Regions from separate parts of the Pelosinus fermentans DSM 17108 genome, predicted to be linked through region 3. Evidence: riboswitches for the same ligand, from Rfam matches in the RefSeq annotation. Region 3 holds a riboswitch; each other region holds the start of a gene.
What was found. Region 3 has a riboswitch for S-adenosylmethionine ahead of metK (methionine adenosyltransferase). Riboswitches for the same ligand answer to the same signal wherever they lie in the genome.

Region 1: another riboswitch for S-adenosylmethionine. It lies ahead of FR7_RS14880 (methionine ABC transporter ATP-binding protein); the one in region 3 lies ahead of metK (methionine adenosyltransferase).
Region 2: another riboswitch for S-adenosylmethionine. It lies ahead of FR7_RS17445 (pyridoxal phosphate-dependent aminotransferase); the one in region 3 lies ahead of metK (methionine adenosyltransferase).

What each region holds. Positions count from the first base shown of each region.
Region 1 is NZ_AKVN02000001.1:3,222,208-3,226,496, reverse strand. It holds gene FR7_RS14890 (MetQ/NlpA family ABC transporter substrate-binding protein) at 1-497, opposite strand, end outside; gene FR7_RS14885 (methionine ABC transporter permease) at 566-1,219, opposite strand; gene FR7_RS14880 (methionine ABC transporter ATP-binding protein) at 1,188-2,246, opposite strand; SAM riboswitch class I at 2,327-2,430, opposite strand; gene FR7_RS14875 (YerC/YecD family TrpR-related protein) at 2,579-2,887, shown strand; gene hisZ (ATP phosphoribosyltransferase regulatory subunit) at 2,940-4,136, shown strand; gene FR7_RS14865 (HDIG domain-containing metalloprotein) at 4,152-4,289, shown strand, end outside.
Region 2 is NZ_AKVN02000001.1:3,758,178-3,762,466, forward strand. It holds gene larAH10 (NPN-dependent 2-hydroxyacid racemase, LarAH10 family) at 1-121, opposite strand, end outside; gene FR7_RS17440 (MFS transporter) at 134-1,420, opposite strand; SAM riboswitch class I at 1,594-1,698, shown strand; gene FR7_RS17445 (pyridoxal phosphate-dependent aminotransferase) at 1,773-2,960, shown strand; gene FR7_RS17450 (MetQ/NlpA family ABC transporter substrate-binding protein) at 2,991-3,809, shown strand; gene FR7_RS17455 (MATE family efflux transporter) at 3,954-4,289, opposite strand, start outside.
Region 3 is NZ_AKVN02000001.1:2,374,678-2,378,966, forward strand. It holds gene remA (extracellular matrix/biofilm regulator RemA) at 1-100, shown strand, start outside; gene gmk (guanylate kinase) at 125-739, shown strand; gene rpoZ (DNA-directed RNA polymerase subunit omega) at 761-967, shown strand; gene coaBC (bifunctional phosphopantothenoylcysteine decarboxylase/phosphopantothenate--cysteine ligase CoaBC) at 977-2,173, shown strand; SAM riboswitch class I at 2,230-2,333, shown strand; gene metK (methionine adenosyltransferase) at 2,393-3,583, shown strand; gene priA (primosomal protein N') at 3,811-4,289, shown strand, end outside.

The DNA of each region.
Region 1 (4,289 bases), 850 kb from region 3:
ACGCCTACGCCGTCTTTTAATTTAATAAGTCCTGCTTTTTCTAAGATCGCTAGAGCACGACCGCCATTTGTAGGATCATTAGGGATAGCTACTTTAGCACCAGTTGCCAATTCATTCAAATTTTTAATTTTCTTTGAATAAATTCCCATTGGCTCAATGTGAACGGCAGCAGTATAGGTTAATGCCAAATTACGTTCTGTCGAGAATTTATTTAAGTAAGGAATATGCTGGAAGAAGTTTGCATCCAATTCCTTTTCGGCTACTGCAATATTTGGTTTTACATAATCCGTAAACTCAACAATCTGTAAGTCGATTCCCTCTTTAGCTAAGATTGGTTTTACTACATTTAAAATTTCCGAATGAGGAACAGGAGTAGCACCAACTTTTAATACAGTAGTTTTAGCAGCAGGAGCAGCAGGAGCTTCTTTTTGACCGCAACCGCTTACTAATAGTCCTAGACTAAGAATTCCAATAAGAACAAGAAATAGCTTTTTCATAATAATAACCCTCCTAAGTTTATTTGGTGTTTTTTATAGAAAGCCCAAATCAGTAAATTAGGCTGCTTCTATTTCTTGTTGAGACGATTCGATATATAGTCACCAGTGGATTGAACAATTTGTACTTGAGCAATTAAAATAACCACCGTAATTAACATGATATCGGCACGAAAGCGCTGGTAACCATAACGAATTGCTAAATCACCTAAACCACCGCCGCCAATTGCTCCTGCCATTGCTGAGTAGCCAATCAGACTAATAATAGTGAGGGTGAGTCCTAAAACAATCGCAGGTAAGGACTCAGGAATGAGAACCTTTGTAATGATTTCTCTTGGGGATGCTCCCATAGCTTGGGCAGCTTCGATTACGCCGTAGTCCACTTCTTTAAGGGCTGATTCTACGATACGAGCCACAAAAGGAATGGCAGCAATACTTAATGGTACAATGGCGGCATTCGTTCCAATGGATGTACCTACCAGTAACCTGGTTACCGGTATAATTGCCACCATTAGAATAATGAATGGTGTAGAGCGGGTTGCGTTTACAATAGCACCTAAGATTCGATTGAGAGGCGTATTCTCTAAAATATGTCCTTTGTTAGTAGTAACTAGTATAATGCCCAGGGGTATGCCTAATAGCGCAGAAATAAAACTAGACACAGCAACCATATACGTGGTTTCCCATAAGGACTTAGCCAACAGCACGAGCATTTCTTGCGACATAGCCAATCACCTCAATTCCTAATTCACGTGTTTTTAAATAACTAAGGGCTTGCTGCAAAGAGGCTTGCTCGCCCGACAATTCTACAATTAATGTACCGAAAGGTATGGTTTGAATATGATCAATATTTCCGTACAAAATACTAGCATCAATAGCAAAGCGGCGAATCATGCTGGATATAACCGGCTCTTCTGTAGAATGTCCAATAAAAGACAAGCGCAATATTAAATTACTGTCAGCAGATGGTTCCGATGCCAGAGTAATCTCTTTAAAAAAGTCAGGCAGGTTATGATTAATAATAGAACTAATAAATTCCTTTGTGGTATTGGATTGCGGCTGGGTAAAAATATCAATGACCTTACCTTGCTCAATGATCTTACCACCCTCAATTACAGCGACTTGGTTACAAATCTCTTTAATGACCTGCATTTCATGGGTAATAAGGACGATGGTAAGTTGGAATTTACGATTAATATCTTTTAAGAGCTCTAAAATCGATTTTGTGGTTTGCGGGTCGAGAGCTGAAGTCGCTTCATCGCATAATAATACTTTAGGATGGTTAGCCAAAGCTCTTGCAATGCCCACTCGCTGTTTTTGTCCGCCACTTAATTGTGCCGGATATTGATCTTTTTTATCACTTAACCCTACCAATTCTAATAGATGCAATACTTCTTTATCAATTTCTTCTTTACTGCGTTTCGCCAATTCCAAGGGAAAGGCAATGTTTTGGTATACAGTACGTGAAGATAATAGATTGAAATGTTGAAAGATCATGCCAATCTTTTTACGTTGTTCTCGGAGTTCTTGCTCGTTTAATGAAGTTAATTCTTGACCATCTACTGTAACAATACCTTTAGTAGGGCTTTCTAGCATATTGATGCAGCGAACCAATGTGCTTTTTCCTGCACCACTGGTTCCAATTATGCCGAAAATTTCTCCTTGTTTCACTGATAAATTAACGCCTCGTAAGGCATGAATGGTACCGTTGTCGCTTTGATAGACTTTTTCTATATCCTGCAGTTTAATCAATGGAATAGCTCCCTTCCTGTTCTTGCTGAAATAACAAAAAAACCGCTTCATAAATGAAGCGTATTATCGAACTGAATCGCGCTTCATCTACCAGGAATTAATCCTGTGGAGTTGGCACCGTTTCACAAAGTGAATGGTTGCCGCAGCTTCATTGGGCCATTCCCTCAACTGCTCTTGATGAAAGATATTAACTTGCTAATGAATATATTAGCAGTTCTATAAAATAGTGTCAAGAAAAAAATGACTTTGCAAATGGGAAATCATAATGATATAATTTCACTAAGTAAAGCTTAAAAGTAATAAAGGATTTAATAGAATGGGGGAAAAGAAAAATGCCTACAAATCCCAAATTGAAAGATGACCTAACAGATCAGTTATTTCGTTCTATTTTATTGTTAGAAAATCAAGAAGAATGTTATCAATTTTTTGAAGATATTTGTACCGTAAGTGAATTGAAATCTCTTGCCCAACGCATGGAAGTAGCTCGTATGTTAAGAGCTGGTCATACGTATGATGACATTGTAGACAAAACAGGGGCTAGTACTGCAACAATTAGTCGGGTAAAGCGTTGTTTACATTATGGTGCTGACGGGTATAAGTTTATGTTAGAAAGACTCGAAGGTCAAGAAGATCACAAATAAAAGAGCAGCATACAAAGTACTGCTAAGAGAACATTAAATTACTGGGATAGGGGTGTTTCTATTTATGAAGCAACATGAATTTGTTCCTCAGGTTCCATATGGAACAAGAGATTTCTTACCGAGAGAGGCTAGTCAGAAACGTGCTGTGGAAGGGGCTTTGGCTCAGTTATTTGCAAATTGGGGATATGATGAAGTTGTTACTCCCACAATTGAATATTTGGAAACGATGACTGTTGGAGTAGGCAACGACTTAGATCAGCATATGTTTAAATTCTTTGATAAAAATAATCGTATATTGGCACTTCGCCCAGATATGACAACTCCTATGGCCCGTGTGGCAGCTACCCGATTTAAAGGTAGTCCAAGCCCAATGAAACTATTTTATATAACGAATGTCTTTCGCTATGAACAAGCTCAAGCAGGGAGGCAATGTGAATTTTATCAGGCCGGAGTGGAAATTATGGGTGCATCAGAGCCGGCAGCTGACGCGGAGGTCATTGCTTTAGCAGTGGAATCGATGTTGAAATCTGGTTTGCAGAAATTTCAAATTGGTTTAGGGCAAGTTGATTTTATTAATGGAATTATGGAGCAGAGTGAACTTTCTCTTGTGCAGCGGCAGCAGATTAAACATGCGATGGTAACGCGAGATTTAGTGGGATTAGGTGAAATACTCGTTAAGAGCGGTCTTAGCCAAAGTGATCAGACTTTACTGAAACATATTCCATTACTTCATGGCAGAGAAGATATGCTCAAACAAGCCTATAGCATGGTAACAAATGATAAAAGTCGCAGAGCCTTAGATAACTTAGCCAATATTTATCACCTATTAGAGAACTATGGTGTTTCCAAATATGTTGACTTTGATTTAGGAATCATTCGTGATTTTGAGTATTATACAGGGATGGTATTTGAAGGGTATACGGCAGGACTTGGATTTCCGATCTGTGGTGGTGGGCGGTACGATACTATGTTAAATTCATTTGGTATGAATTGTGGGGCTACTGGCTTTGCCTTAGGTATTGAACGAGTACTATTAGCATTAGAGCGTCAGGGGATTGACGGTACTCAAAATTGTAAAGGTGTTTATATTGGATGGAATAAAGAAAACCTGGTGAAAGCAATAAAACAGGCTGATACTTTGCGTGATTCAGGGTGCAGCGTAGAATTAGCCGTTATTCCGGAATCTTCTGCACAAGCAAAAGAGAGTCAGAAACGTAAAGGCTATGCAAAGCTGGTGTACGTAGAATAATGGGTGGTTCAATAGATGTTACATAGAATAAAGCAGGTGTTTGCTGCACTTACCGCTTCGATTACACCAAAAGATAGAGACTTTATTGAGCAGCATTTAAACTTGAAAGCACAAAGTTTGTTTTGGGCGATGAATGTGCCAGATCAGCGGCAT
Region 2 (4,289 bases), 1.4 Mb from region 3:
CAGCTTCTACATCTGAAACTGCTTTCGCTGGTTTACCTTCCACAACATTTACAACGCGTTCTTCCGGCAAAGCTACTTTAATTTCACTATCACCAAAACCAAATGAAAATTCTTTTAACATCTAGCATCTCTCCTACGCAATCTTTTCAAGATTATTATTTTCCTTTAGTACTAAAGGCTTATCGGGCTTGACAGCCAACCATGCAACAATGCCAATCACGGCTGAAGCTGCAGTTGTCAGAATAGCTGCCTGCCAGCCATAATTCGTTGCAACCCATGCTGTAGCAACCGGAGCAGCAATGCCGCCCATATTCCCCCAGAAATTCATCCAGCCAGTTATCGATCCAGCAAATTTACCTCCAATATCAAGACAGGCGGCCCATGAAGCATTAAAAGTAAATCCAAGAGATCCCAAGGATATCGTTAGCCATAATACATTCAGCCAAGGTACAGTTGCCACTGCTCCCAGGTAAAGAGTTATACAACAGATAATTAGTCCTAGAATGCCAAATAAAGTGCGGGATTTATGCCTTGACACACCGGAAGCGACTAATTTATCACTGATATAGCCGCATGTAGCCGTTACTATACACAATGCCGCCCAAGGAAAAGAAGCAGCAATCCCCATTTTCTGCAAAGAAAAATTTTGAGCCTCTATTAAGTATAATGGCAACCAAGCTAAAAATACATACATAATATAATCCGTTATAAAATATTGAATCCCAATAGCCCAAAACTGAGAAGATCCCAAAAAAGCACGCCAAGGTGCCAGTTCTTTTTTATCACTATCTACCATTAGACCTTCTTCTATGTAACTTGCTTCTGCAGCATTGGTAAATTTACTATCCTGAGGAGTATCCTTGGCTAAATAATACCAAAGTCCTGCCAATAGTAAACCTACTCCACCAAAAATAACAAATACGGAACGCCAGCCAAAATTCATCATCAATACGATCGTAAGTGTTGGACCAACAACCGGTCCAAAAAATACACCGCTTAACATAAATGAAGAAGCACGCCCCTTTTCATTATTATTAAACCAACGGTAAATAAATCTTCCAAAGGCAGGTGCCATAGGACCTTCTCCGATGCCAAACAGACTTCTCGCCAGAATAAATGAGGTAAAGTTACTGCATGCTCCTGTTAATACTGTAAAGGCTGACCACCAAGTAGCTGCTAGTGCCAGAACCCTCCGATGTCCCCAAAATTCAGACATGATTCCACCTGGTATTTGCATAAAAGCATAGCCAACAAAAAAAGCCGTCTGAATAAATCCCATATCCATTTTGCTAAAGCCTAATTCTTGCATAATAGTGGGAGTGGCTACTGATAAATTGACTCGATCCATGTAAGAAATAAAACTAATAAAAAACATAAGTCCTGCTAATTTCCATCGAAAACTTGTTTTTGTCTGCCCCATACGATAATCCTCCTCAATTATGAATATAAGTATTTTTGCAATGGACTTTTATTCATATTATCATATTATACTTTTGTTAAGTTTACATGTCAATTGACGAGAGATACGATTTTCTCAATTCTCCTTGACACCAGGTAGGAACTCATGCTACTATTACTTTCATCAACTACATACATTCATCAAGAGTTAGCCGAGGGGATTGGCCCGATGAAGCTACGGCAACCACCGCGCAATGCGAACGGTGCCAATTCCAACAGGAATTTCCTGGGAGATGAGGATCATTTTGGAAAAATAAAATCTTCTTCATCTTATGAAGAAGATTTTTTTATTATCAATCAAAGGAGTCAATATGATGAATCAAAATGCACAAGCTCAAACTCTGCGTAACTATGCCTCGGAAAAAGCTGGTCGTTTTACAGAATCCGTAATTAGAGAAATGTCTCGTATTGCTGCCGCTCATAAAGCCATTAATCTTGCACAAGGCTTTCCTGATTTTCCGGCATCGGATGAAATAAAAGAGGCCGCAGTTAAGGCAATTTTAGAAGATCACAATCAATATGCAATTACCTGGGGGACGAAGTCACTTAGAGATGCCATTGCTTTGAAAAACAAAAGAGACTATAACATTGATATTGACCCGGAAACGCAAATCACCGTATGCTGCGGTTCAACAGAAGGCATGGTAGCAACCCTCTTAGCCACTATTAATCCTGGGGATGAAGTCATTATATTTCAGCCTTTTTATGAAAACTATGGTCCTGATGCCGTATTATGTGGTGCTACCCCCAAATACGTCCAACTGCATCCACCAGAATTCAGCTTTATCAAGGAAGAATTAACGGCGGCATTTTCAGAACGTACCAGGGCCATTATTATTAATACTCCAAATAACCCTACTGGTAAAGTTTTTAACCGCGAAGAGCTGGATCTCATTGCCAAACTATGTATTCAATATGATGTCTTGGCAATTACAGACGAAATCTATGAACACATCATCTATGATGAAATAAAACACATTCCTCTGGCTACCTTGCCCGGCATGGCAGAACGAACCATAACTATCAATAGTATTTCAAAAACCTACAGCGTAACAGGCTGGCGCATTGGTTATGTGATTGCTTCCGGCGAAATCAGCCGTTCCATACGTAAAATGCATGACTTCTTGACGGTAGGAGCAGCCGCTCCCCTGCAAGTAGCCGCCGCCCAGGCCCTAAATTTTCCTACCACTTATTATGAAAAATTAGGGGATTTTTACAGTAAGCGTCGCGACTTTATGTTAAAGGAATTGACTGCCATCGGCTTTACTTGCATTCGCCCGGCCGGCGCCTATTATATTATGGCAGACATAGCGCCTTTTGGCTGGAAGAATGATGTAGACTTTGCCCGTCACTTAGCTGAAAAAGTAGGGGTTGCAGTCGTACCGGGATCTAGTTTTTATCAGGACGATGCCAATGACAAACATCGTTTTATCCGTTTTTGTTTCTGCAAACAATTTGCAACATTAGAAGCAGCAATCGAAAGACTGCAAAAATTGAAATAAAACATTATATTTTTTAGGAGGCATATTTAAATGAAAAAATCACTAAAATCCATTTCCCTTTTCCTATCTCTTGTCTTTATTCTAGGTTTAGCAACTGGCTGCGGTCAGCAAAGTACTGCAAAAGTAGAACAGAAAACATTAAAAGTTGGTGTTACAGCTGGTCCTCACGCTGAAGTAATGGATGTAGTCAAGAAAATTGCCGAAAAGGATGGCTTAAAAATCGAAGTCGTTGAATTTAATGATTATATTCAACCTAATGTAGCATTAAACCAAGGTGATATTGACGTCAATAGTTTTCAACATAAACCTTACCTTGACAATATTATTAAAGACCGCAATTATGATATCGTCTCAGTGGGCAACACAGTCATTTTTCCAATGGGCATTTATTCAAGCAAGCTGAAAAATATAGCCGATTTACAAGCAGGAGCCATCGTTGCCATTCCTAATGATCCAACTAACGGAGGACGAGCTCTATTATTGCTAGAGAAAATTGGTCTTATTAAATTAAAACCGGAAATCGGACTAAAAGCCGCTGTTACTGATATTATTGAGAATCCTAAAAAAATTGTTATCAAAGAATTAGATGCAGCACAAATCCCCCGTTCCCTAGCTGACATGGACGTTGCTGCCATTAACACCAATTATGCAATTACCGCTGGATTAGTACCGACTAAAGATGCAATTGCTATTGAAGATATCAACTCCCCTTATGCTAATATTATTGCTGTCCGTTCTAAAGATAAAGAAAATCCAGCTGTACAAAAATTCATTAAAGCCTATCACTCTGATGAAGTAAAATCCTTCATTAATGAACACTTTAAAGGTTCTGTTGCAGCAGCCTGGTAAAACTGGCACATAAAAAATAAAACATTTTGAAACGCGAAGGCGCGAAGGCTATGAAGCACACGAAGAGACCTGTAATCTCCTTCGTGTGCTTCGTATTTCTTCGCGTCTTCGCGTTTCGATTCATTTTTTTACAGAAGCAGAACACTATACATTTTGTATATCCCCATATTTACGCTGCACTCTCATGAGTCTTGCCGATAAACAAGTTGCACCAAAGGCTAGACCTACAATCAAACCGATCCAATAACCAAAGGCTCCTAACCCGGAATGATGAGATAACACATACCCTAGGGGCAATCCAAGAACCCAGTAAGAAATCATTGCCAAAATAAATGTAACCCGAACATCTTTATAGCCCCGCAAACAGCCTTGGACCGGTGTTGCGATAGCATCTGATAATTGGAAGAAAATCGCATATAACAAGAATTGCTCCGCAAGATGCCTAATATCCATATCTGCTGTATATAAACTGGATATCTG
Region 3 (4,289 bases):
CATAACCGATAGTGATCATGTTATTTTATCCGCTGTGCAACCAGAAACGGTAGCGCATCGTCTTGCCAGTAAAGAAACGAGTGAAGACACTGCAGAATAGCAGAAAATGAAAGGAGTCGCAGTTGTGGCAAAAGAAGGAATTTTACTTGTGTTATCTGGTCCGTCGGGAGCAGGTAAGGGGACAATTTGTCAAGAATTGCTGCGTACTTATCCTGGGTTGCATTATTCTATATCGGCTACTACACGCAAAGCCCGTGTTGGAGAAGAACATGGAGTTAACTACTGGTTTGTATCTCATGACGAGTTTCAGAATATGATTCAAGATGATGAACTATTAGAGTGGGCTGAGGTTTATGGGAACTTTTATGGAACACCCTGTCGCCAAGTAAAACAATTACTAAATGATGGCAAGGATGTTGTTTTAGAAATTGATGCACAGGGAGCTACGCAGATTAAAAGAAAATTTCCGCAAGGTGTATTTGTCTATATAGCACCGCCATCTTTAGATGAATTGGCTAATCGCATACATAAACGAGGGACAGATAGCTTAGATGCAATCAAAAATAGGTTAAGTTGTGCTAATAATGAATTGTCATATGTACATAATTATAATTATGTAGTAGTCAATGATAAGGTCCAAGTAGCAACGAATAAAGTGGCTGCCATTATTACAGCGGAAAAGTGTCAAGTAGTACGAAACTGTAATATAGTAAAAGAAATTTTAACAAATATCAAATAAATAAAAATTAGGGGGACTACTATGATATATCCATCATTAGATGTATTAGTTACTAAAGTTGATAGTAAATACACTTTAGTAGTACTTGCGGCAAAACGGGCTCGTGAGATTATGGACGGGGCGACTTCTTTAGTTGAGAGTAAATCCAATAAGCAGGTGACGATCGCTTTAGAAGAAGTTGCACAAGATAAAATTTCCTATGAACGGACCAAAAGTGGTATAAAATAGGAGGTTTCCATGTTGAAAGGAAAAAATATTGTAGTTGGTGTTGCTGGCGGCATTGCTGCTTATAAAATAGTAGATCTTGTAAGTCAATTAAAAAAGCAAGGTGCCAATATATATGTTATCATGACTCAGTCAGCGGCTAACTTTGTTACGCCGTTGACTTTTCGTGAAATAAGTGGACAGCCAGTTGTTGTTGATATGTGGGCTGAAACTACCAACTGGAATGTTGAGCACATTGCCTTAGCAAGTAGAGCGGATTTATTTTTATTAGCGCCTGCTACAGGCAATGTGATTGGTAAAATAGCAAATGGTATTGCTGATGATATGTTAACAACTACGGTAATGGCAACAACGGCTCCGGTTTTATTTGTTCCGGCTATGAATACCAATATGTATTTAAATCCGATCGTTCAAAAAAATATCAGTAGTTTAATAGAGTTAGGATATCATTTTATGATACCAGAGAGCGGGATGCTAGCATGTGGTGTAGAGGGAATAGGACGCTTACCTGATTCTAAAACAATTTTAGAGAAAGTTCATCAGTTGATAGTTGTTCAAAATGATTTTCGAGGAAAGAAAATCTTGATTACGGCTGGCGGCACGAAAGAAGCGATTGATCCTGTAAGATATATTGGCAATCGCTCTAGCGGGAAGATGGGATATGCTTTAGCAAGTGCTGCTGCTGCAAGAGGAGCAACTGTTACGTTAATATCAGGACCTACCAATTTAAAAGCTGCCTGCGGAATTAAAGTCGAATATGTAGAAGCCGCATCAGATATGAGGGCGGCTGTATTGGCGCATTATAATGAGAGTGACATTGTAATCAAAGCTGCTGCTGTAGCCGATTATCGTCCACAAAGTACTGCAGAACACAAAATTAAGAAGACTGGCGATACATTACAGCTTGTCTTAGAAAGAAACCCTGATATATTATTAGAACTTGGTCAGTTGAAAAAACAGCAGATGCTAATTGGCTTTGCTGCGGAAACTCAGCAGCTGGTTCTTCATGCGCAGGAGAAACTAGCTAAAAAAAATCTGGATATGATTATTGCTAATGATGTATCTGTTCCAGGCGTTGGGTTTAATGCAGATCACAATATAGCGAAAGTGTTATACCGTGATGGGCGGATTGAAGAGTTATCCAAAATGTCCAAAGAACACATGGCAAACATTATTTTGGATAAAATTCTCGCAGAATGTCGAAAATAGGTTGATTTTTTCATTATTTTACATTAGTATTTAATTTGATACAATTTTATATGATATGCTCATCAAGAGTTGGTGGAGGGATTGGCCCAATGAAACCGCGGCAACCATTTGGAAATCCAAAACGGTGCCAATTCCTGCGGAATAATCCGCAAGATGGGAGAGTGTAACACCCTCCCTATGGGTGTTTTTTATTGTTTATTAAAAATGGGGGTATGATTTGTGAAAAAAAAGAGAGTTTTATTTACATCAGAATCAGTTACTGAAGGTCATCCAGATAAAATAGCAGATCAAATTTCAGATAGTGTATTAGATGCAATCATGGCAAAAGATCCAATGGGACGTGTAGCTTGTGAAACGCTTATTACGACAGGGCAAGTACATGTAGTTGGTGAAATCACTACAAGTTGTTATGTGGATATTCCAAAAATTGTACGGGACACGGTGAAAGAAATTGGCTATACTCGTGCAAAGTATGGTTTTGATGGAGATACATGCGGTGTGCTGGTTTCCATTGGAGAACAATCAGCTGATATTGCTTTAGGCGTTGATAAGTCTTTAGAGGCTAAACGAGGTCAAATGGACGAAATTGAATCCATTGGGGCTGGTGACCAAGGAATGATGTTTGGTTATGCTACCAATGAAACTCCTGAATACATGCCATTGACAATTGCTCTGGCTCATAAATTGGCTCGGCGTTTAGCAGAGGTGCGCAAAAATGAGGAAGTAAGTTATCTGCGTCCTGATGGTAAAACTCAAGTTACAGTAGAATACGAAGACGGTAAACCTCTTCGTGTTGATACCATTGTTATATCAACTCAGCATGGTCCTGAAGTTGAACTGGCAACCATTGAAAAAGATCTGATTGAGAAAGTAATTGCTCCGATTGTTCCAGCAGAATTATTAGATGAGAAAACCAAATACTATATCAATCCGACAGGTCGTTTTGTAATCGGTGGACCACAAGGTGATGCTGGTTTGACTGGTCGCAAAATAATTGTTGATACCTATGGCGGAATGGCTCGTCATGGTGGTGGTGCCTTCTCTGGTAAAGATTGTACCAAAGTTGACCGCTCTGCCGCTTATGCTGCACGTTATGTAGCTAAAAATGTTGTTGCAGCAGGATTGGCAGATAAATGTGAAATTCAGCTAGCCTATGCGATTGGTATGGCTCATCCAGTATCGATTATGGTAGAAACTTTTGGGACTGCTAAGGTGGATGAAGATGTAATTGCTGAGCTTATTAAAAAACATTTCGATTTGCGTCCGGCTGGTATTATTAAAGCGTTAGATTTACGTCGCCCTATCTACCGCCAAACAGCAGCTTACGGGCATTTTGGTCGTACGGATGTGGATTTACCATGGGAAAGGACCGATAAAGCAGAAACCCTTCGTAAAGAGGCTAATCTATAATTGGGATGTTAGCTGTTTTAGCAGGATTTTTCTGAATTTCATGGGAATTGTATATGCTATAGCCAAAAAAGAGGGAACAATGAGCTTCCCTCTTTTTAATTTTATGATAATTATGAAGGTAAAAATGCAGTTATATGCTATAAAATCGTGTTAAGATATAAATAGGCAAGCTGAATCCTCTAAAAGAAATACCTTTAAAAGACTATTAATAGCGAATGGTGGTAAATATGCAACGTATTGCTCAAGTCTTAATAAACATTACAACTAAAAATATTAATAAAGCTTTTTCTTATAGCATCCCTGATCATTTGGATTATGTTGATGCAGGGTGGCGTGTTTTAGTACCTTTTGGTAATCGTAAATTAGAAGGTTTTGTTATTGATATTATAATAGAGGAAGACTCGAATCGTATTGAGTTAAAGCCAATTATCGATATACTAGATAATGACAAATGGTTTGACGAGCATATGATGCATACAGCTAGATGGATTAGTGAATATTATCTTTGTAATTTAGTAGATGCCATGCGTTTATTTATTCCAGGAAAATCCGGTGTGAAAAGTGTTGTTGCTTATTCTGTCGAGATGGAAGTGGATACAGAAACAACACTGGTTGCCTTATCTGCTAAATATCCAGAATATAGCCAAGTGCTGTCATATATAGAGACGCACAGCCCTATTCTGTCTGTTAAACTGGAAAAGAAATT